2 regions of the Streptomyces griseochromogenes genome follow, and region 1 is predicted to be linked to the other one. Evidence: riboswitches for the same ligand, from Rfam matches in the RefSeq annotation. Region 1 holds a riboswitch; the other holds the start of a gene.

Region 1 (11,512 bases):
AGGGCGTCGAGACCGGTGAGGGCGGTGGCGTCGACGAGGCGGGAGGCGTCCGGCGCGGTGGTACGGGCCGAGGTGAGCGCGTAGCGGGCCTGGGCCAGCGCTCCGCCGAGCCCCTCGGGACCGGTCGCGTGTGCCCCGGTGCCGCCGTGCAGGGCCACATCCGGCGCGCAGGCGGCGACCAGGGGCCAGACCTCGCCCAGGAGGCCGTCGGGACCACCGGCCAGCACCGCGAACGCGCACCCGTCGGGCAGCAGCCCCACGGCCGCCGCCCCCGCCACGCAGTGCACGGCATCCCCCACGCCGCTCGCCGCGGCCCGTGCGGCCTCGCTCCCGTTCGAACCCGTCCCGGCCGTCTCCGCGCTTCCCGCCGTGCCGCTCCCGGCGGCCCCGGCCGCCACATGCCCGGCCAGCTCCGCCAGCGCCGTCTCGGAAACCCCCGGCCGCCGCGGCCCGGCATCGGCGACGACCACCCGGTACGGCCCGGTCTCCGGCATCCCGCACCGCCGTAGCGCGGCCTCCACCGCCCCGGCCCCCGGATGCGGCGTGGCGAGCAGTGTGCCCAGCTGGTCCCCCGCCCGGCGCTCGGCCGGCCTGCGCCGGGCCGCAGCCTCCTGGCACTGGCTCAGGACCGCGGCGACCTCGTGCAGCATGCGCGGCGGCGCGCTGTCGGGGTCGCGCAGATGGAGCAGCCAGCGCGCGTAGGGAGAGGCGCTGTCGGACTCGACGGGCACGGTCACCCCGGTGCCGTCCGCCATGAGCGCGACCGCGTCCCGCGCCGCGACACCCGGCGCGCCCGGGGTGGCCGCCACGGTCCGGCCCGAGGGCGTGAACACATGGGCGACGACGCGGTCGAGGTGGGCGAAGGCAGCGGTGAGGAGAGCGTCGGGCCCGGCCTCCTGGGAGAGGAGCCGGCTCAGCCGTACCCGCACGTGCTCCGGCAGCGCGTGCTGAAGCAGCGCGGGCCGACGGCTCAACTCGCCCCACTGGCGCAGGTACACCGTGTCGGTGATCGCCCGGAACATGACGTGCGCCGGCACCCCCGCCACCGGCACCCCGTGCCGGACACAGGCCTCGACCAGGTCGTCCGGCACGCTCCCGTGCGTCTCCTCCCCCGCGAGCAGCGCCGCGGCCCCCGCTCCCTTGAGCGCGGCGACGAACCGTTCCGCTTTGCCCGGGCCGCCGTCCGGCGACCACCACACCAGCCCGCTGAGCACGACCTCGCCGGACCGTACGAACCGGGCCGGGTCCTCCAGGTCCGTCACGGTCACACCGCTGATCTCGCGCCTGAGGAGGACGTCCTCCGCCCACAGCAGGCGCAGGCCCAAAGAGGCGTCTCCCAGGAGGTGTTCGACGTGCATGTGCTGGCTCCTCGTACGGCCGCCAGGTGCTGGACAGAACACCTGGCATCTCGCATTCACAAGGTGAGCGCGAGATGAAGCATCGTAAATGCAAGCTCAGAGGAGTGGAATGCCTCTTGGTTGATCATCCAGAACCGGAGCCGGGGAGTCGGAGTTTCCACATACGCGAGGGCCGGTGAGGCGGAGGGGAGACGGCCGTCTTGCGCCGTCACCGGCCGCGCCGGAGCGAGGTGCGGTTCAGGTGGCCGCCGCCGACGCCCGACCGGGTGCGGCCGGTGCCGGAGCGCCGAAGCCGTAGCCTCCGTCCACCCGGATCGCCGTGATCCCGCTGATGTGCCGGGCCCCGCAGCGGTCCTGCGGAAGCACCAGCTGGGGGCCCGCCGCATCCAGGGGGGTGCCGTCGATCGTGACGGCGAGCAGCACGGGAGCGTGCGCGAAGTCGGGGTCGATCTCGGCCCAGGACAACAGGGCGTGATGGCCGTCGGTGCCGGTGACGGCGATCAGGAAGCGCAGCCGGTCCTTGCGCCGGACCGGGTCGAAGCCGGGTCCCGCGGCGGCGAGCACGTCGTACAGGCGCGGACCGGCGAACCTGTGGTGCTGGACGCCGCTGGTGGCGCACTCGAAGCTGACGTCCGCCCGGTGCTGCGGCCAGCCGAGCAGATCCGGCACGGTCAGCCGGGCCGGTCGTACGAGATCCCCGGTCAGGGCCAGTTCCGCGAGCGTCACCGCGACCACCTCCCGCAGGACCGTACCCCTGCCAGAGCACCGTACAAACGCACATGCGAGCTACAAGTCACAAGTTCGCAGCTCATGCGATGTGACAGGAGACTTACACCTGGCAGATGCGGCAGTATCATCGCCGCACGGCCGATGCCCGGCCGTGCCAGGGCGCGACAGTTGTTCCACAGAACCCGAGGAGTCGATCCGTGATGACCCGTTCCGTGCGCCGGACCCGGATGCTGCAGCTGGCCGGTGCGGGAGCCGCCGCCCTGATGGCACTCAGCGCCTGCTCCTCCTCCGACGACTCGTCGACGACCAAGGCGGACAAGTCCGGCTCGGCCTCCCCGAAGCTGTCCGGCACGGTCACCGTGTTCGCGGCCGCCTCCCTCAAGGAGAGCTTCACGACCCTCGGCCAGGAGTTCGAGAAGCAGCACCCGGGCACCAAGGTGAGCTTCAACTTCGGGGGCAGCGACACCCTCGCCGCGAACATCACCGGCGGCGCCCCGGCGGACGTCTTCGCCGCCGCCAGCCCCAAGACGATGAAGATCGTCACGGACAAGAGCGACGCGGTCGGCACTCCGGCCACCTTCGTCCGCAACCAGCTGGAGATCGCCACCCTGCCGGGCAACCCCGACAAGGTGGCCTCCCTGAAGGACCTCACCAAGTCCGGTCTGAAGGTCGTCCTGTGCGACAAGACCGTGCCCTGCGGTGCGGCCGCCCAGAAGGCCCTGGACGCCAGCAAGCTCAAGCTCACCCCGGTCTCCTACGAGCAGGACGTCAAGGGTGCCCTGACGAAGGTGGAGCTGAAGGAGGCCGACGCCGCGGTGGTCTACAAGACCGATGTGAAGGCGGCGGGTGACAAGGTGGAGGGCGTGGAATTCCCCGAGTCGGCCAAGGCCGTCAACGCCTACCCGATCGCCCTGTTGAAGAGCGCCCGGAACGCCGAGGCCGCCAAGGCGTTCATCGCCCTGGTCCAGTCCGCCGAGGGCCAGAAGGTTCTGACCGAGGCCGGGTTCCTCAAGCCGTGACCTCGCTCCACGAGCCCGGCGCCGCGGCCGGCCCCCGCACGGGTGGGCCGCGGCGCCGCCGCGTCCGGGTGGGGGCACCGCTGCCGCTGCTGCTGCCCGGAGTGCTCGCCCTGGCGTTCCTGCTGCTGCCGCTGCTCGCCCTGCTCGTCCGCGCCCCCTGGCGCAGTCTGCCGGCGCAGCTGACCAGTACCGAGGTGTGGCAGGCGCTGCAGCTGTCCCTGGTCAGCGCAACGGCGGCGACCGCCGTGAGCCTCGTGCTCGGCGTGCCGCTGGCCTGGCTGCTGGCCCGCACGGACTTCCCCGGCCGGGGGCTGGTCCGCGCCCTGGTGACCCTGCCCCTGGTGCTCCCGCCGGTGGTCGGCGGTGTGGCCCTGCTGCTCGCCCTGGGCCGCAACGGGATCATCGGCAAGTGGCTCGACTCCTGGTTCGGAATCACCCTCCCCTTCACCACCACCGGAGTCATCATCGCGGAGGCGTTCGTCGCGATGCCGTTCCTGGTCATCAGTGTCGAGGGCACCCTGCGTGCCGCCGACCCGCGCTTCGAGGAGGCTGCCACCACGCTCGGCGCCTCCCGCTTCACCGCGTTCCGCCGGGTCACCCTGCCGCTGATCGCGCCGGGCATCGCCGCGGGCTCCGTGCTGGCCTGGGCCCGCGCGCTCGGCGAGTTCGGCGCGACGATCACCTTCGCGGGCAACTTCCCCGGCCGTACCCAGACCATGCCCCTCGCGGTCTACCTCGCCCTGCAGAACGACCCCGAGGCCGCCGTCTCCCTCAGCCTGGTCCTGCTGGCCGTGTCCATCGCCGTGCTGGCGGGGCTGCGGGACCAGTGGCTGACGGGAAGCTGAGGTGACGCCAGGATGGAAGACGACCCTGTGCGCGTGCCCACGAAGGACACCCTCTCCATGACCGACATCGACGCCCCCAAGGCCCACCTCGCCCCCGCGGACGTGCGCGAGCAGGGCCTGGACGCCCGGCTCGTCGTCGAACGCGGCTCCTTCCGGCTGGACGTGGCCCTGGCCGCCGCGCCGGGAGACGTCATCGCGCTGCTCGGCCCCAACGGCGCCGGCAAGACCACCGCCCTGCGCGCCCTCGCCGGCCTGGTCCCCCTCACCGACGGACATCTGCGGCTGGACGGCGCCTCCCTGGAAGACACCCCGCCCGAGTCCCGCCCGGTCGGTGTGGTCTTCCAGGACTACCTGCTCTTCCCGCACCTGTCCGCCCTGGACAACGTGGCCTTCGGGCCGCGCTGCCAGGGCTCCTCCAAGGCCGAGGCCCGCGCGCAGGCCGCCGCCTGGCTGGACCGGATGGGCCTGGCCGACCACGCCGGCGCCAAGCCACGGCGCCTCTCGGGCGGCCAGGCCCAGCGCGTCGCGCTCGCCCGGGCGCTCGCCACCCGGCCCCGGCTGCTGCTCCTGGACGAACCCCTCGCGGCCCTTGACGCCCGCACCCGGCTGGAGGTGCGCGCCCAGCTCCGCCGCCACCTGGCCGAGTTCGAAGCCGTCGCCGTACTGGTCACGCACGACCCGCTCGACGCCATGGTGCTCGCCGACCGGCTGGTGGTCGTCGAACAGGGCCGGGTCGTCCAGGAGGGCGTTCCGTCCGACATCGCCCGCCATCCGCGCACGGACTACATAGCCCAGCTGGTCGGCCTCAATCTGTACCGGGGCGTGGCCGAGGGGCACACGGTACGGCTCGAGGCAGGGCCCTCGATCACGACCACGGAGGACCTGTCCGGCCCGGTCTTCGTGGCGTTCCCGCCGGCCTCCGTCACCCTCTTCCGGGACCGGCCCACCGGCGCCAGCGCACGCAACCTGTGGCGCTGCGAGGTCGCGGGTCTGGAGACCCACGGGGACCAGATCCGCGCCGACCTCGCCGGCGAGCTGCCCCTGGCCGCCGACCTCACCACGGTCGCCGCGGCCGAGCTGGACCTGCACCCGGGCGCAGCTGTCTGGGCGACGGTGAAGGCGACCCAAACGCATGCATACCCTGCCTGAACGGATACGCGCTCTACCGTGGGTGCCCATGACACTGAGCATCCGCAACCAGCTCCCGGGCACCGTCACCGAGGTCCACCCGGGCGAGGTCATGGCCACGGTCAGGATCCGCCTGGACGGCGGGCAGGACCTCATGGCGGCCATCACCCTGGAGGCCGTCGAGCAGCTCGGCCTCGCCCCGGATTCCCGCGTGCGCGCGCTGGTGAAGTCGACGGAGATCGCGCTCGCCTCAAGGGGCGTCGAGGGTCTGTCCATCCGCAACCAGCTGCCCGGCGCGATCGTCCAGCTCGTCCAGGGCGGAGCCATGGCCTCCGTGAAGATCTCCGTGCCCGGCGGCGAACTCACGGCGGTGATCACCAGGGACGCGGCCGAAGACCTCGGCCTCTTCGTGGGCGGAGACGTGATCGCCCTGATCAAGTCGACCGAGGTGTCGCTGGCGACGGCGTGAAAAAGGCGGAGCCCCGCCCGAACCACGGGCGGGGCTCTCACCAGGAGGGCACTCAGTCCTCGTACGCGTCCAGCGGCGGGCAGGAGCAGACCAGATTACGGTCGCCGAAGGCCTGGTCGATACGGCGTACCGGCGGCCAGTACTTGTCGGCGGCCGAGGCCCCGGCCGGGAAGACGGCCTCCTCACGGCTGTAGGCGTGCGCCCACTCGCCTCCGAGCGCGGCCGCCGTGTGCGGGGCGCCCCGCAGCGGGTTGTCCTCGGCGGGCCACTCGCCGGTGCCGACCTTCTCGATCTCCGCACGGATGGCGATCATCGCGTCGCAGAAACGGTCCAGCTCGGCCAGGTCCTCGGACTCGGTCGGCTCGATCATCAGCGTGCCGGCCACCGGGAAGGACATGGTCGGAGCGTGGAAGCCGTAGTCGATGAGCCGCTTGGCGACATCGTCCACGCTCACGCCGGTCGCCTTGGTCAGCGGGCGCAGGTCGATGATGCACTCGTGCGCGACCAGGTTGCCGGGACCGGTGTAGAGCACCGGGTAGTGCGGCTCCAGGCGCTTGGCGACGTAGTTCGCGGAGAGCACGGCCACCTGCGTGGCGCGCTTGAGGCCCTCGCCGCCCATCAGGCGGACGTACGCCCACGAGATGGGCAGGATGCCCGCGCTGCCCCACGGCGCCGCCGAGATCGGGCCAACGCCCGTCTCCGGACCGGCCGCCGGCTGCAGCGGGTGGTTGGGCAGGTACGGCGCCAGGTGCGCGCGGACCGCGACCGGGCCGACGCCGGGACCGCCGCCGCCGTGCGGGATGCAGAAGGTCTTGTGCAGGTTCAGGTGCGAGACGTCACCGCCGAAGTGGCCGGGCTTGGCGAGGCCCACCAGGGCGTTGAGGTTGGCGCCGTCGACGTACACCTGGCCGCCCGCCTCGTGGACCTGGGCACAGATGTCGGCGACGTGCTCCTCGAAGACGCCGTGCGTCGACGGGTAGGTGATCATCAGCACCGCCAGCTCGTCGCGGTACTGCTCGATCTTGGCCCGCAGGTCCTCGACGTCGATCTCGCCGTCCTCGGCGGTCTTCACGACGACGACCTTCATGCCGGCCATCACGGCGCTGGCGGCGTTGGTTCCGTGCGCGGAGGACGGGATCAGGCACACGGTCCGCTGCTCGTCGCCGTTGCCCCGGTGGTAGCCGCGCACGGCCAGCAGACCGGCCAGCTCGCCCTGCGAACCGGCGTTCGGCTGGAGCGAGACCTTGTCGTAGCCGGTGACCTCGGCGAGACGTTCCTCCAGCTCGTGGATGAGCGTGAGGTAGCCCTCGGCCTGCTCGGCGGGCGCGAACGGGTGGAGCTGGCCGAACTCGGGCCAGGTGACCGGCTCCATCTCCGTGGTCGCGTTGAGCTTCATGGTGCAGGAGCCCAGCGGGATCATGCCCCGGTCGAGCGCGTAGTCGCGGTCGGCCAGCTTGCGCAGGTAGCGCAGCATCGCGGTCTCGGAGCGGTGGTCGTGGAAGACCGGGTGGGTCAGGTAGTCGTCGGTGCGCAGCAGCGCCGCGGGCAGCGCCTCCCCGGCGGCCGCGTCCAGCGCCTCGATGTCGCCGGCGACTCCGAAGGCGGAGAAGACGGCGTCCAGCTGGGCCCGGTTCGTGGTCTCGTCGCAGGCGAGGGAGACGTGGTCGGCGTCGACCCCACGCAGGTTGACTCCGCCCGCCCGGGCTGCGGCGACGACCTCGGCGGCCCTGCCGGGCACGCGGGCGGTGAGGGTGTCGAAGTAGGCGCCGTGGACGATCTCGACACCGCCGGCCTGCAGACCCTCGGCGAGGATCGTGGCGTAGCGGTGGGTGCGGCGGGCGATGGTGCGCAGGCCCTCGGGGCCGTGGTAGACGGCGTACATGCCGGCCATCACGGCGAGCAGCACCTGAGCGGTGCAGATGTTGCTGGTGGCCTTCTCGCGGCGGATGTGCTGCTCACGGGTCTGCAGCGCGAGGCGGTAGGCCTTGTGCCCGTCGGCGTCGACGGACACGCCGACGAGACGGCCGGGCAGGCTGCGCGCGAACTTCTCGTGCACCGCCATGTAGCCCGCGTGCGGCCCGCCGAAGCCCATCGGGACGCCGAAGCGCTGGGTGGTGCCGATGGCGATGTCCGCGCCCAGCTCGCCCGGCGAGGTCAGCAGGGTGAGCGCGAGCAGGTCGGCGGCGACGGTGACGAGGGCGCCCAGCTCGTGCGCCTGCTCGACGACCGGCTTGATGTCGCGTACGGCACCGGAGGCGCCCGGGTACTGGATCAGCACGCCGTTGATCTCGCGCGCGGCGATGTCGGCCGGGATGCCCTCGCTGAGGTCGGCGACGACGACCTCGACGCCGGTCGGCTCCGCACGCGTCTCGATGACGGCGATGGTCTGCGGCAGCACGTCCGCGTCGACCAGGAACAGGCCCTTCTTGTTCTTGCCCATGCGCCGGGACAGCGCCATCGCCTCGGCGGCCGCGGTGCCCTCGTCCAGCAGGGAGGCGCCGGAGGTGGGCAGGCCGGTCAGCTCGGCGACCATGGTCTGGAAGTTCAGCAGGGCCTCCAGGCGGCCCTGCGAGATCTCCGGCTGGTAGGGCGTGTAGGCCGTGTACCAGGCCGGGTTCTCCATGACGTTGCGCAGGACGACCGGCGGGGTGAAGGTGCCGTAGTAGCCGAGGCCGATCATCGAGCCGAGGACCTGGTTGCGGTCCGCGAGCGAGCGCAGCTCGGCGATCACCTCGGCCTCGGTGCGGGCGCCCGGCAGGTCCAGGGCGTCGGCGTTCTTGATCACATCCGGGACCGCGGCGGCGGTCAGCTCGTCGAGGGAGCCGTAGCCGACGTGCGCGAGCATCTTGGCCCGCGCCTCCTGATCGGGCCCGATGTGGCGCTGCTCGAAGGGAATGCCCGCTTCGAGCTCGGAGAGCGGAATGCGATGGGCGGTCATTGCGGAGGCCTCCTGGTCTGACACGACCTTCGAGGGGCACCACGGCGCGGGTACCCCGACGGCCTCCCCCTCTGTCATCTCAACCTGAGAGCTTCACCGGGCACCCGAAGGCCCCGGCTTTCACCGTCGGTGAGAGCGGAAGCCGTCGACATCCGCCCTGCTTTCCAGAGTGACCTCGTCCGTGCGGTACGTGAGCCTGAGAGATTCCGGGGAGGATTTGCTCCTTCGGCGCCTCCGAAGTGGTCGGAGGACTCTCCCGCACGGGGTCAGCAGCCGCTGTCAGCCTACCAGCGAGGTCAACGCCCGAGCCCTCGAGTGGCCGCCTCCTTGATTGTGCTCTTTTGTAGTGCTTACGGATGAGTTGCGACCAAGTGGAGGGAGAGGGGCCGTGCAGACCGACATCGATCCGCGCAACCTGATCGGCCGCAAGGCGTTCGACCGCAATGGCACCAAGATCGGCACGGTCGACGAGGTGTATCTCGACGACGCGACCGGTGTGCCGGAGTGGGCGGCCATACGGACCGGCCTGTTCTCCCGGGACGCCTTCGTCCCCCTGGAGCCGAGCGAACTGATCGAGGGTGCCCTACGGGTCCCCTTCGACCGCGCGCTCATCAAGGACGCCCCCGACTTCGGCGTGGGCCGCCATCTCTCTCCCGAGCAGGAACTCCAGCTCTACCACCACTACGGCCTGGACGTGGCCCCGCCCCCTCCCCCGGACCACGACTTCGGCAAGCTGGCGGGAACGGAGGAGAGCTGAGGAACTCACACCCTGCCCGGTCGACCCCCTGGGGGTGCGGGGACCGCGCGAGAAACCACTCCGGACCCGCGCCCCGCACAGCCGACGGGCAGCGGGTGCCCGTACTCGGCATGCCGTGCCTACACCTCGGTGTCCACCCCGTCCAGCACCAGCGGCAGCGGCTCCGCCGGCTCCAGCGCGGGATCATCGACAAGAAACGTCCGTACGCGTCCCGGAGGGGACTGCGGCGTCTCGAAGCGCACGGTGACTCGCCCGAGGCCGCTGCCCTGCACCCAGCCGTGCCCGTACTCGGCATGCCGTACGTCGTACCCGGCACGCCACTGCCGCTCCGCGGGCTCCGGGCGCTCCACGGCCTCGGGCGCGGTCTCCTCCGGCGCCTCCGCCAAGGCGCCCTGCTCGCCCGCGGCCTGCGCGAACAGGTCTTCCTGGGTGTAGTCGGCGAGCCCGGAGACTCCCACGCCGAGCAGCCGCACCCCGCCCGTGGTGTCCACGGACTCCAGCAGCCGCGCGGCCGCCTCCCGGATCACCGCGGGGTCGTCCGTGGGGCCTCTGAGCGTCTCCGACCGGGTCAGCGTCGAGAAGTCGTATCTTCGCACCTTCAGCACGATGGTCCGCCCGGACAGCCCGGCCTCGCGCAGCCGCCGCACGCACCGGTCCGCGAGCCGCTGGACCTCCAGACCTACCCGGATCCGGTCGTGGATGTCCACGTCGTAGGTGTCCTCGACCGACACCGACTTGGCCTCCCGCTCGGCCACCACGGGCCGGTCGTCACGCGCCAGCGCCATCGCGTACAGCCCGTGCCCGTGCGCCTTGCCCAGCAGCCGTACGAGCTCGTCCTCGCCCGCCTCGGCCAGCTCGTCGACCGTGGTGATCCCGGCGCGCCGCAGATGGTCCCCGGTGGCCGGGCCGATGCCGGGCAGGGTCCGCACCGGCATGGGCCCCAGCAGTCCCCGCTCGGTCCCCGGCTCGATGAGCACGAGTCCGTCGGGCTTGGCCTCCTCCGAGGCGATCTTCGCGAGCATCTTGGAGGCGGCCAGCCCCACCGAGCCCGTGAGTCCCGTGACCGCCCGGATGTCCGCGCGCAGCTTGATTCCCGTCAGCCGCGCCGACTCCTCGTCCCAGGCCGCTCCCCCGGCCTCCAGGTCCACGAACGCCTCGTCCAGGCTCAGCGGCTCCACCAGCGGTGACAGCTCCCGCAGCAGCGCCATCACCTGCTCGCTGACCGACCGGTACAGAGCGAAGCGCGGCACGAGGTACGCGGCGTTCGGCGCCAGCCTGCGCGCCTGTGCCATCGGCATCGCCGAGTGGACCCCGAAGACGCGTGCCTCGTACGACGCGGTGGCCACCACTCCGCGCGGTCCGAGTCCGCCCACGATCACGGCCTTCCCGCGCAGGCTCGGCTTGGATGCCTGCTCCACCGAGGCGTAGAAGGCATCCATGTCGAGATGCAGGATCGTGGGCGCGTTTCTCACATCTCCGATGCTGCACCACGCCACTGACAATGGACCGGCGCGAAAGGGCCCGGTACGGCCCGGAACGCGGCTCCGGTGCTCGGAGGGCCTCCGAGCACCCGGATGCCATGTACCGGACCCGCGCTCAGACCGCCCGGTTGCGGCGGCGTGCCAGTTCGTCCGCGGGGTTGTGCCCGACCAGGGTCTCCCCGGTGTCGATGCGCTCGCCGTGCAGCTGGGAGAGCGCGCTTTCCACATCCCGCCAGACCACCCCGACGGCGATCCCGAAGATGCCCTGACCGCCCTGGAGAAGGGCGTGGACCTCGTCCGGCGAGGTGCACTCGTAGACCGTGGCACCGTCGCTCATGAGGGTCATGCGCTCCAGATCGCGGAAACCGCGTTCTCTGAGGTGCTGGACCGCCGAGCGGATGTTCTGCAGCGAGACCCCTGTGTCCAGGAACCGCTTCACGATCTTCAGGACGACGATGTCCCGGAAGCTGTAGAGACGCTGGGTGCCCGACCCGTAGGCGGGCCGCACGCTCGGCTCGACGAGGCCGGTGCGGGCCCAGTAGTCGAGTTGCCGGTAGGTGATGCCGGCGGCCGCGCAGGCCGTGGGCCCGCGGTAGCCGATCTCCTCGGACGTCATGGACGCCGCCCCTCCGCCGTTCGGCACCGCCGTCGGTCGCTGCTGGGCGTGATCCACCGCGTTGCCGGGATGGGAGTACCCCCTGCCGGAACGCAGCTGAGAGCTTGGGGGAGGGTACGGACCGCTCGCCCCGAGACCGTGTCCGGGGGCACCCCCAACCGTACCGTCGCCG
Region 2 (11,512 bases), 5.9 Mb from region 1:
CCGCGTACTGGCCGACGCCGTGCAGCGAGAACACCGTCTCGGTGATGACGGCACCGCCGAGCAGCAGGCCGAGGTCCATGCCGAAGACCGTGATGAGCGGGGAGAGGGCGGCGCGCAGTCCGTGCCGCACCACGACGTTGCGCTCGCGCAGGCCCTTGGCACGGGCCGTGCGGATGAAGTCCTCGTTCATCGTCTCGAGCATGCCCGAGCGGGTGAGCCGCGCGTAGATGGCCGAGTACAGGAGCGCGAGCGAACACCACGCGGGGAAGAGGGTGTTGGCCCACTGCGAGGGGTTCTCGGTGAACGGGACGTAGGTGCGGCCGAAGATCGGCCAGGTGTAGGTGAAGAGCAGGATCGCCAGGTTGCCCGTGAAGAACATGGGCAGCGAGACACCCGCGAGGGCGACGCCCATGAAGGTGCGGTCGAAGAACGAGCGCGGCTTCAGGGCGGAGATGACGCCGATCACCACACCCGAGATCAACCACATCACCGCGGCACCCGCGGCCAGCGAGAGGGTCACCGGAAGGCGGGAGGTGAGCTGCGGCCAGACCGCCTGGTGGGTCTTGAACGAGTAGCCGAAGCACGGTGCGTTGCAGTGCACCGTGGTGGGGCCGAGGTCGTAAGTGGCGCCGGCCACGATCCCCTTGATGAAGTGCCAGTACTGGACGTAGACGGGCTGGTCCAGACCGAGGTTGTGCTTGACCGCGGCGATGTCCGCCTTCGACGGGCTCTTGCCGATGTACTGCTGCGCCAACTGGTCCGCTGTCTGGCCGGCGAGTCGCGGCAGCAGGAAGAAGATGGCGAAGGTGACCGCGGTGACGACCAGCAGCAGGATCACTGCCGCGAACGTCCGGCGGAGGATGTACGAGATCACGGGGACCGGCGCTGGTGCCCGCGGGCCGCGAAGCCCGCGGGCACCAATGCCTTCACCTGCCTTCCGGGGCTGCTACTTCTTCGTGGTGCCGAGGTTGAGGTAGTCGTACTGACCGCTGAAGGCGGCAGTGGAGACCACGTTGGTGGCGTACGGCGAGCGGTACAGCAGGACCTTGAAGTAGGTCAGCGGGACCAGAACGGCGTCGTCCATCGTCTGCTTGTCGATCTGCGCGTACAGCTCGTTGCGCTTGGCGACGTCCTCGGTGCCAATGGCCTGGCCGAGCAGGTCGTTGACCTTCTTGTTGTCGTACTGCGACAGGTTGGTGTTGCCGGACTGGCTGATCGCCTTGCCGTTCAGGATCTGCTGCAGGAAGCCGTAGCCGGAGGGCCAGTCGGCGCCCCACTGCATCATGATCAGGCCGATGTTCTGCTTCTCGGTGAACTTCGGCACACCCGCGTAGTCGGTGAAGTACTTGCCCTGCGGGTACTGCTTCAGGGTGGCGTTGATGCCCACCTTCTTCAGCGAGTTGATGATCGCGGTGGCCGCGTCGATCTCCTGCGGGCGGTCGGAGCGCGCCGAGATGTTCGTCGAGATCGACGACTTGCCGCAGGCCTTCAGCTGCTCCTTGGCCTTGGCGACGTCACCCTTGTTGCCCGCGGACGGGTAGGCGTCCGCCTTCTGGTAGCCGGTGATGTCCGGCGGCAGAACGGTGGAGGCGATCTCACCGCGGATCGGGCCGCCCTCGGCGGTCTGCACGGAGACCTTGTCGACGGCGTACTGCACGGCCTTGCGGCACTCGACCTTGTCGAACGGGGCGACCTTGGTGTTGATCGCCATGTAGACCAGGCGGCCACCGTAGGTGTTGTCGGTGGCGGCCTTGCCGTCGGCCGAGTTGATCAGCTGGGCCTGGGTGGAGGCCTGGACACCGCCGCCGACGAGGTCGACGGTGGCGTCGCCGGACTGCAGGTCCTTGTCGATCGTCTCCGGGTTGACCTTCAGGTTGACGACGATCTTGTCCGGCAGCTGCTTGCGCAGCGGGTCGGTCTTCGGGTCCCAGTTCTTGTTGCGGACGAGGACGGCCTGCTTGCCCTCCTCGTAGCTCTGGAACTGGTAGGAACCGGAGGAGACGATGTGCTTGACGTAGTCGACGCCGTCGTCCTTGGCCTGCGGCACCGGAGCCGTCTGCGGAGCCGCGACCAGGTAGTCGAACTCCTGGAAGGCGCGGTTCAGGTGGAAGACGATCGTGGTGGCGTCCGGCGTCTCGATCGAGGACAGGCCCTTGGCGCTCTTGTCCTTGTACGGACCCTTGTACTTGTCGCCGTCCTTCATGAACTGCTGGAAGTAGTTCGGGCCGAGCGAGAGCACGTCACGCGCGAAGTTGGACCGCTCGACGGCGTACTTGACGTCCTTCGAGGTGATCGGGGAGCCGTCCTGGTACTTCAGGCCCGAACGCAGCTTGTACGTCCAGGTCTTGCCGCCGTCGCTCGGGACGCCCTTGCTCGCGGCGAGGTCCGGGACGAGGGTGTTGCCCTTCTCGCCGGGGCCGGGCTGGAACGTCATCAGCGGGCGCGCGTAGAGCCGGCTGAAGTTGTACATGTACGCGTAGTACGTGTTGCCCGGGTCGAACGAGTCCGGAACGTCCGACATCTCGTAGGTGACCGTGCCGCCCTTTTTGTCGGACGCGTTGACGACACCCGTGGTCGCCTTGTTGGCACCGGCCGCCTTCGGAGTGCCACCGTCATTGTTGTCATCGGCCTTGCTGCAGCCTGCAACCAGCAGACTGGCGGAGCCGATGGCCGCGACCGCGGCCAGCGCTGACCTTCGCATGATGGTCTGCTTCCCCTCCATTGATCGGAAACTTGAAGGACTCTCGGGGCTGCCTAGCGGCTGCGGGGGTCGAGAGCGTCTCGGAGACCGTCGCCGAGCAGATTGAACGCCAGGACGGTGATGAAGATGGCGAGGCCCGGCACGATCATGTACTGGGGATCGACCTGGTAGTAGGTGACGGCTTCCCGGAGCATGCCGCCCCAGGAGGCCTGCGGGGGCTGGATGCCCACACCCAGGAAGCTCAGGGATGCCTCGAACAGGATGTTGGTCGGGATGAGCAGCGTCGAGTAGACGATGATCGGGCCGACCAGGTTCGGCATCAGCTCGCGGAAGAGGATGTACGGGCCCTTGGCACCCATGCCACGGGCGGCGTCCACGAACTCGCGCTCACGCAGGGCGAGGGTCTGGCCTCGCACGATCCGGCCCAGGTAGGGCCAGTTGAAGAAGCCGATGACGAAGATCAGCACACTCAGGTGGAGCGGCAGTCCGTTGAGGCCGAAGGCGCCGCCCTGCAGGGTGGCGGAGATGGCGATCGCGAACAGCAGAAGGGGGAAGGCGAGGAAGACGTCCATCAGCCGGCTGATGATCGAGTCGACCCGGCCGCCGTAGTAGCCGGCGACGACACCCATGATCGCGCCGATGACGTTGGACAGGATCGTGGCGCCGAAGGCGACCACCAGCGAGACCCAGGAGCCTTCCAGGACGCGGGTGGCGATGTCGCGGCCGAACTTCGGGTCCACACCCAGCGGGTGGTCCATGCTCATGCCGCCCCAACCGCCCTTGGGCAGCGAGGTGTCGGGCACGATCAGGTCCTGGTGGAACGCGTTGGGGTCCAGGCCGAACATGGCCTGGATGGGGCGCGAGAGGATCGCGAGGAGGATCAGCAGGATCACGATGACGCCGCCGGCGACGGCGACTCTGTCCCGCTTGAACCGGGACCAGGCGATCTGACCCAGGGAACGACCCTCGATCTGCCCCTTCTGGACACCCTCCAGCACAGCCTCCGGCTGCGCCTCGGCTGCCGCTCCGGTGGTCTCGATCGGTGCGGTCACGGTGAGCGACCCCTCTCGCCGGTGGTGACCGGCCTGCGCCTGCCGCGGATTGCGGCTTTGTCGACTTGCCATCGATCACGAGATCTCCACCTCGTGTCTTGAGTCGGGAGTCTTCAGCGTCGTTGTGATCACCCGCCAGAGCTGACAGCGAAAGTATGCGCAACCGTGATGCAGTGCGGGGGATTCCGTTATCCGAACAACGGGTAACGGCTCTCGGACGCGGTCCAGTTGGGACAGAACGTCGATTTTGCGCGGTTGCGGACGTACCGCCGCCGTCTACGCGCGCAGAACGGCGTTGCCCCCGCACATTCTGCGCTCAGGGCCGAGAAGCGGGCTTCGCGGCCCCGTCGATCAGTAGCCGCCGTGGACGGGCGGGTACCCGTAGCCGGCGGCCGGCGCCTGGGGCGATGCCTGGAGCTGGGGCTGGGGCGCGGGCGCGTGGGACTCGCGGTCGTAGAAGGGGCGGGCGCTGGCCCGCATCCACATCACGACCGGGTCGTAGTCGTCCGTCATCGCGACCGTCGAGACCGGCAGACCCTCCGGGACCGCGCCGATGGACTGCTGCATCATCGCGCGCACCGAGTCGACCGCGGCCGGCGAGGTGTCGTACACGTCCAGGCCGATGGCGAGGTACGGCGCCCCGAGCGCGGGCTGCACCCAGGCGCGGCGCAGGGCGCGCAGGGCCGGGGTGCGATGGGCGTGCTGCGCGAGCAGGGCGTAGAACTGCGGGATCTCGATGGCGGGTTCCGCGAGACTCAGCGGACCGGCGGGCTGGCGGTCCAGACCGGTGGCGATGCGGCGCAGGTCCAGCCAGGGGATGCCGACGCCGCCGCCGGGGGCGTGCGGGTTGAGCCAGAGGCCGTAGTGGTCGGGATAGAGGGTGCGGGCCACGTCCAGGCCGTCGACCACTTCATAGGAGCGGTTCCAGCCACTGGCCGAGAGCTCCTGCGCCGAGGTCACACAGGGGGCGTAGCTGAAGCCGTCGACCTCCATGTTTCCGTACTGGGCGTCCGGGGAGCCGGCCTGGCCGTGCCACAGGAGCATCCAGATCTGGCCGGAGGAAGGGGTGGCGAGGGCGCGCAGCAGTGCCTCGTAGGCGTCGTAGCGCCCGGGGGTGACCTGGCGCAGCATGTGCTCGACGCTGCCGCTTGGGCTCGCGCTCACCTGTCTTGCCCTTCTTCGGAGTGCCCCTCGTTCGGGAACAGCTTAAGCGCCCAGTGGGTCGGGGCCTTGTGGTCGTTCGCGGGTGCGGGCGCGTGGGGGCTTGCCGCGCAGTTCCCCGCGCCCCTTGAAAGCCGTTCAGTGGCCGTACTGATAGAAGGGGCGCACGTTTGTCTTCAGCCAGTGGCCCACCGGGTCCTCGGCCACGTCCAGGAGGACCAGGTTGACCGGCCACCGGACCGGGACCTTGCCGAGAGCTTTACCCAGGGCCTCCAGGGGGAGGGCCCGCAGATCACCCTCCCACTGGGACAGTTCCACGCCGACGAACATCACCGGGTCGGCCGTTTCGATGGCGGCCAGGCAGCGGCGGGCGGTGAGGACCACGCCCGTCGCGGCGAACTCGGCGGAGGCGGCGGAGAGGAAGTCGACCGGGTCGTCCTGCCAGTCGGGCTCGAAGAGGCGGACCCGGCCGCCGCTGCTGGGGCCGTCCAGCGGGGTGCGGCCCGTGCGGCACAGCTCGGCCACCGCCTCGGGCGGGAGCGGTATGCCGACCACGCCGTCGGGGTTGACGGCGATGCCGACCTGCGGGGGCAGGCCGCGGGCGAACTCCACCGCCGGGGCGATGGTGTACGACATGTGGGAGCCGGTCACCTGGCGGAGCTGCTCCTCGGAGCTGAAGACCGGGACGTGGACCTGGCCTTCGATGTCCATGGTGGGCAGGTCCAGCGGGCCGCTGTCGGGTCCGCCGCCGTTGGGCAGCGGGATCCACAGGAAGCTCCGGCTCAGGACTTCGATGATCCGGCCGCCCGCGGAGGGTATGCCGAGGGAGGCCGAGAGCACCTCCTCCAGCTCGTTGCCGGGCCAACCGCTGTGCGGGTGGGGGTGTGTCTGTGCCGGAATGTCCGCGGAGAAGTCCGCCGCCGAGAAGTCCATCTGCCTGCCGCCTGCCGGGAACCACTGCTGTGATTCAAAAGGCTAGCGGGTGCCTGTGACACCGGTCGGCCCGACGACACCGCTCCGCCCTCACCCCGACCGGCCGGCGAAGCCGATGCGGTGCACAACGTCCGCCGCGGCGCGGTCCAGCAGCACCGCCGAGCCGCAGCCGGCCGGCAGCTCGCCCCGCTCCACCGCGCGCAGCAGGCGGGCCGCCGTGCGGCGGTGGCGGCGGAAGGCGTAGTGGGACACGCCCCGGCCGCGCTCGTACTGGCCCTCCCTGGCCGCCCGGGGCGGCACGTCGAGCAGGAGCAGGTGCAGGGTGGTGCCGCGGCGCCGGGCCTCGCGGGCCAGCCAGGCGCGCACCCAGGCCTGGGTGCCGCAGTCGTGCACGACGACTCCCTCGCCGGTGCGCAGGGCGCGGCGCAGTCCGGCGTAGTGGGCGAGGCGGACCAGCGGGCGGTAGAGGGCGTACGGCAGGAGGCGGGGCAGGCGGGCCGCCCAGCGGTCACGGGCGTCCTGGGAGTCGATGCGGTGACCGCGGACCGCGCGGTTCATCAGGGTGGACTTGCCGCTGCCGGGCAGGCCGGTGATCACCACCAGGTCACGGGGGCCGAAGAGCAGGGCGTGCGGGCCGCGCCCGGCACGGTCGCGCAGGTCGCGGACGACCGGGGCCGGCCGCTCGGCACAGCGCTCCCGGGCCGGGGCGGAGCGCTGCCCCGGCACCGCGATGCCGGTGGTGGCGTAGGCCGTGGTCCTGTTCACCGTGATCGTCCTCCCCTGTGGGCTTGCAAAGGTCCTGCCCTTCGGATGTAAAGAGAAGGTAATGTGCGGTGTCCGGTGGTTCGGTGCGCGTACTGCCACAGGTCGGTTACAGATGCGGCCCCTGACGGGCGGGGGTGTGGCGTGCAATGATGTGCCCGCCAACTGCATACCGGCCGTTTGAATCCGCGCGGGAGAGTCCCCAGCAGCCTTCGCTGGGGCGCCGAAGGAGCAAGTCCCTCCCTTGAATCTCTCAGGCCCCGTTACCGCGCGGGCGAGGCACATCTGAAAAGCGGGCCGCTGTGTCAGTGGCTCCACCCAAGGTGCAAGCCGTGATCGTCCCTGTGGCGGTCTCGGCGAACCTCTCAGGTTCCGATGACAGATGGGGAGGAACGTTCCTCGCCCGTCATACCTGCCCTGGGAGACGACCGACCGATGAGCAGTACCGAACCCACCGAGCTGCGCCACACCGCGCTGGACGCGCTGCATCGCTCGCTCGGTGCGACGATGACCGACTTCGCGGGCTGGGACATGCCCCTGCGCTACGGCTCCGAGCGCGACGAGCACCTGGCCGTGCGGACCAAGGCCGGTCTCTTCGACCTCTCCCACATGGGTGAGATCACCGTGACCGGGCCGCAGGCCGCCGCCCTCCTGAACCACGCCCTGGTCGGCAACATCGCCTCCGTCGGCGTCGGCCGCGCCCGCTACACCATGATCTGCCAGGCCGACGGCGGCATCCTGGACGACCTGATCGTCTACCGGCTGGCCGAGACCGAGTACATGGTCGTCGCCAACGCCTCCAACGCGCAGGTGGTGCTGGACGCGCTGACCAAGCGTGCCGAGGGTTTCGACGCCGAGGTCCGTGACGACCGTGACGCGTACGCGCTGATCGCGGTCCAGGGCCCCGAGTCCCCCGGGATCCTGAAGTCCCTCACCGACGCCGACCTGGACGGCCTGAAGTACTACGCGGGCCTGCCCGGCACGGTCGCCGGCGTCCCCGCGCTGATCGCGCGCACCGGCTACACCGGCGAGGACGGCTTCGAGCTGTTCGTGAAGCCGGAGCACGCCGTTCAGCTGTGGCAGGCGCTGACCGAGGCCGGCGAGGGCGTCGGCCTGGTGCCGTGCGGCCTGTCCTGCCGGGACACCCTGCGCCTGGAGGCGGGCATGCCGCTGTACGGGCACGAGCTGACCACGGCACTCACCCCCTTCGACGCCGGGCTCGGCCGGGTGGTGAAGTTCGAGAAGGAGGGCGACTTCGTGGGCCGCGAGGCGCTCGCCGAGGCCGCCTCCCGGGCCGAGCAGAACCCGCCGCGGGTGCTCGTCGGCCTGATCGCCGAGGGCCGCCGGGTGCCGCGCGCCGGCTACCCGGTCGTCGCGGGCGGCGCGGTGATCGGCGAGGTCACCTCCGGCGCCCCCTCCCCCACCCTGGGCAAGCCGATCGCCATCGCGTACGTCGACGCGGCGCACGCGGCGCCGGGCACCGAGGGCGTCGGCGTGGACATCCGGGGCAGCCACGAGCCGTACCAGGTCGTGGCACTGCCCTTCTACAAGCGCCAGAAGTAGACACTGGGCGCGGTCCGTGCCCGGCACGTGACCCTGCGCACATTCAACTGCTCACCAGCAGTTCCAGTAGTCCCCCATTCATCAGCACTCCCGCGCGTACAGGAGAATTCAGGCCATGAGCAACCCCCAGCAGCTGCGCTACAGCAAGGAGCACGAGTGGCTGTCGGCCGCCGACGAGAACGGCGTCGCGACGGTCGGCATCACCGAGTTCGCGGCCAACGCGCTCGGCGATGTGGTCTACGCCCAGCTCCCCGAGGTCGGCGACACGGTGACCGCGGGCGAGACCTGCGGCGAGCTGGAGTCGACCAAGTCGGTCTCCGACCTGTACTCCCCGGTCACCGGTGAGATCGTCGCGGCCAACCAGGACGTCGTCGACGACCCGTCGCTGGTGAACTCCGCCCCCTTCGAGGGCGGCTGGCTGTTCAAGGTCCGCGTCACCGAGGAGCCGGCCGACCTGCTCTCCGCCGACGAGTACACCGCCCAGAACGCCGGCTGAGGAGTCGTAGCCGTATGACTGTCCTGAACACGTCCCTGCACGAGCTCGACCCGGAGATCGCCGCCGCGGTCGACGCCGAGCTGCACCGCCAGCAGTCGACGCTGGAGATGATCGCCTCCGAGAACTTCGCGCCGCTCGCGGTGATGGAGGCCCAGGGCTCGGTCCTGACCAACAAGTACGCCGAGGGCTACCCGGGCCGCCGCTACTACGGCGGCTGCGAGCACGTCGACGTCGCCGAGCAGATCGCCATCGACCGGATCAAGGAACTGTTCGGCGCCGAGTACGCCAATGTGCAGCCCCACTCCGGCGCCTCCGCCAACCAGGCGGCCCTGTTCGCGCTGGCGCAGCCCGGGGACACCATCCTCGGCCTGGACCTGGCGCACGGCGGCCACCTGACCCACGGGATGCGGCTGAACTTCTCCGGCAAGCAGTTCAACGTGGTCGCGTACCACGTGGACGTGGAGACCGGGCTGGTCGACATGGCCGAGGTCGAGCGCCTGGCCAAGGAGCACCGCCCCAAGGTGATCATCGCGGGCTGGTCGGCGTACCCGCGCCAGCTGGACTTCGCCGCCTTCCGCCGGATCGCCGACGAGGTCGAGGCGTACCTGTGGGTCGACATGGCGCACTTCGCGGGCCTGGTCGCCGCCGGTCTGCACCCGAACCCGGTCGAGCACGCGGACGTGGTCACCTCCACGACCCACAAGACCCTGGGCGGCCCGCGCGGCGGCATCATCCTCGCGAAGAAGGACTTCGCGAAGAAGCTGAACTCGTCCGTCTTCCCGGGCTTCCAGGGCGGTCCCCTGGAGCACGTGATCGCGGCCAAGGCGGTCTCCTTCAAGGTCGCGGCGAGCGAGGAATTCAAGGAGCGCCAGCGCCGTACGGTCGAGGGCGCCCGCATCCTCGCCGAGCGGCTGACCGCCGCCGACGCCCGTGAGGCCGGCGTGAACGTGCTGTCCGGCGGTACGGACGTGCACCTGATCCTGGTGGACCTGCGCGAGTCCGAGCTGGACGGGCAGCAGGCCGAGGACCGTCTCCACGAGGTCGGGATCACGGTCAACCGCAACGCCGTCCCGAACGACCCGCGTCCCCCGATGGTCACCTCGGGCCTCAGGATCGGCACGCCCGCCCTCGCGACCCGCGGCTTCACGGCCGAGGACTTCGCCGAGGTCGCGGATGTGATCGCCGAGGCGCTGAAGCCGTCCTACGACGCCGAGGCCCTCAAGGCCCGGGTGAAGGCCCTGGCCGACAAGCACCCGCTGTACCCGGTTCTGAACAAGTAAGTCATCTTTTGCGGGGCACCGCGCACACTGGAAGAACAGAGCGCGGTGCCCCACCCCCGCACCACCCCCGCACCACCCCGCATTGAGGAGTTCCCGTGGCCATCTCGGTCTTCGACCTGTTCTCGATCGGCATCGGCCCGTCCAGCTCCCACACGGTCGGCCCGATGCGCGCGGCACGCATGTTCGCCCGCCGCCTGCGCAATGAAGGCCTCCTGGAGAAGGCCGCGTCCGTCCGCTCCGAGCTGTACGGCTCGCTCGGCGCGACCGGCCACGGCCACGGCACCCCGAAGGCGGTGCTGCTCGGCCTGGAGGGCGCCTCGCCGCGCACGGTGGACGTGGAGACGGCCGACGAGAGGGTGGACGCGATCAAGGAGACGGGCCGGATCTCGCTCCTCGGCGAGCACGAGATCCCCTTCTCCTTCGACGACGACCTGATACTCCACCGCCGCAAGGCGCTCCCGTACCACGCCAACGGCATGACGCTGTGGGCGTTCGACGCCGCTGGCACGGAACTGCTCTCCAAGACGTACTACTCGGTCGGCGGCGGCTTCGTCGTGGACGAGGACGCGGTCGGCGCGGACCGCATCGTGCTGGACGACACGGTCCTGAAGTACCCCTTCCGCACCGGCGACGAGCTCCTGCGCCTCACGAAGGAGACGGGTCTGTCGATCTCCTCGCTCATGATGGAGAACGAGCGCGCCTGGCGCACCGAGGAGGAGATCCGGGCGGGCCTGCTGGAGATCTGGCGCGTGATGCGGGAGTGCGTCTCGCGCGGCATGTCCCGCGAGGGCATCCTGCCCGGCGGTCTGAAGGTCCGCCGCCGCGCGGCCGTCTCGGCCCGCCAGCTGCGCGCCGAGGGCGACGCGCTGGCGCACGCGATGGAGTGGATCACGCTCTACGCGATGGCGGTGAACGAGGAGAACGCGGCGGGCGGCCGGGTCGTGACCGCCCCGACGAACGGCGCGGCCGGCATCATCCCGGCGGTCCTGCACTACTACATCAACTTCGTGCCCGGCGCCGACGAGGACGGCATCGTCAGGTTCATGCTGGCCGCCGGCGCCATCGGCATGCTCTTCAAGGAGAACGCCTCCATCTCCGGCGCCGAGGTCGGCTGCCAGGGCGAGGTCGGCTCCGCCTGCTCCATGGCCGCGGGCGCGCTGGCGGAGGTGCTCGGCGGCACTCCCGAGCAGGTGGAGAACGCGGCCGAGATCGGCATGGAGCACAACCTCGGCCTGACCTGCGACCCGGTCGGCGGCCTGGTCCAGATCCCCTGCATCGAGCGCAACGGCATGGCCGCGGTGAAGGCGGTCACGGCCGCGAAGATGGCGATGCGCGGCGACGGCTCGCACAAGGTGTCCCTGGACAAGGTCATCAAGACCATGAAGGACACCGGCGCGGACATGTCCGTGAAGTACAAGGAGACAGCGCGGGGCGGACTTGCGGTGAACATCATCGAGTGCTAGGGAAACAGGCCCTGACCAGCGCGTTCGCTTCTTTCGGCGCTGTCAGGGCCTTCTCTGCTCACCCGGCGGAAAGTCCCCGGCAAATCCCCCGAGGCGGTCTT

Evidence for each region. A riboswitch is a leader RNA that binds a small molecule or an ion and turns the genes downstream of it on or off. The one in region 1 is predicted to bind glycine.
Region 2: linked by a shared signal. The riboswitch ahead of gcvT (glycine cleavage system aminomethyltransferase GcvT) and the one ahead of gcvP (aminomethyl-transferring glycine dehydrogenase) in region 1 are both predicted to bind glycine.

Annotation. Positions count from the first base shown of each region.
Region 1 is NZ_CP016279.1:7,707,212-7,718,723, forward strand. Features, by position in the region: gene AVL59_RS33250 (helix-turn-helix domain-containing protein) at 1-1,358, opposite strand, end outside; gene AVL59_RS33255 (molybdopterin-dependent oxidoreductase) at 1,596-2,093, opposite strand; gene modA (molybdate ABC transporter substrate-binding protein) at 2,288-3,106, shown strand; gene modB (molybdate ABC transporter permease subunit) at 3,103-3,951, shown strand; gene AVL59_RS33270 (ABC transporter ATP-binding protein) at 4,009-5,100, shown strand; gene AVL59_RS33275 (TOBE domain-containing protein) at 5,129-5,548, shown strand; gene gcvP (aminomethyl-transferring glycine dehydrogenase) at 5,601-8,486, opposite strand; glycine riboswitch at 8,661-8,755, opposite strand; gene AVL59_RS33285 (PRC-barrel domain-containing protein) at 8,875-9,243, shown strand; gene AVL59_RS33290 (DNA polymerase IV) at 9,363-10,715, opposite strand; gene AVL59_RS33295 (MerR family transcriptional regulator) at 10,840-11,512, opposite strand, start outside.
Region 2 is NZ_CP016279.1:1,802,897-1,814,408, reverse strand. Features, by position in the region: gene AVL59_RS08395 (ABC transporter permease) at 1-874, opposite strand, end outside; gene AVL59_RS08390 (ABC transporter substrate-binding protein) at 947-2,701, opposite strand; gene AVL59_RS08385 (ABC transporter permease) at 2,755-3,753, opposite strand; gene AVL59_RS08380 (enhanced serine sensitivity protein SseB C-terminal domain-containing protein) at 4,105-4,884, opposite strand; gene AVL59_RS08375 (enhanced serine sensitivity protein SseB) at 5,053-5,847, opposite strand; gene AVL59_RS08370 (AAA family ATPase) at 5,938-6,612, opposite strand; glycine riboswitch at 6,791-6,888, shown strand; glycine riboswitch at 6,889-7,001, shown strand; gene gcvT (glycine cleavage system aminomethyltransferase GcvT) at 7,045-8,172, shown strand; gene gcvH (glycine cleavage system protein GcvH) at 8,288-8,668, shown strand; gene glyA (serine hydroxymethyltransferase) at 8,683-9,948, shown strand; gene AVL59_RS08350 (L-serine ammonia-lyase) at 10,044-11,411, shown strand.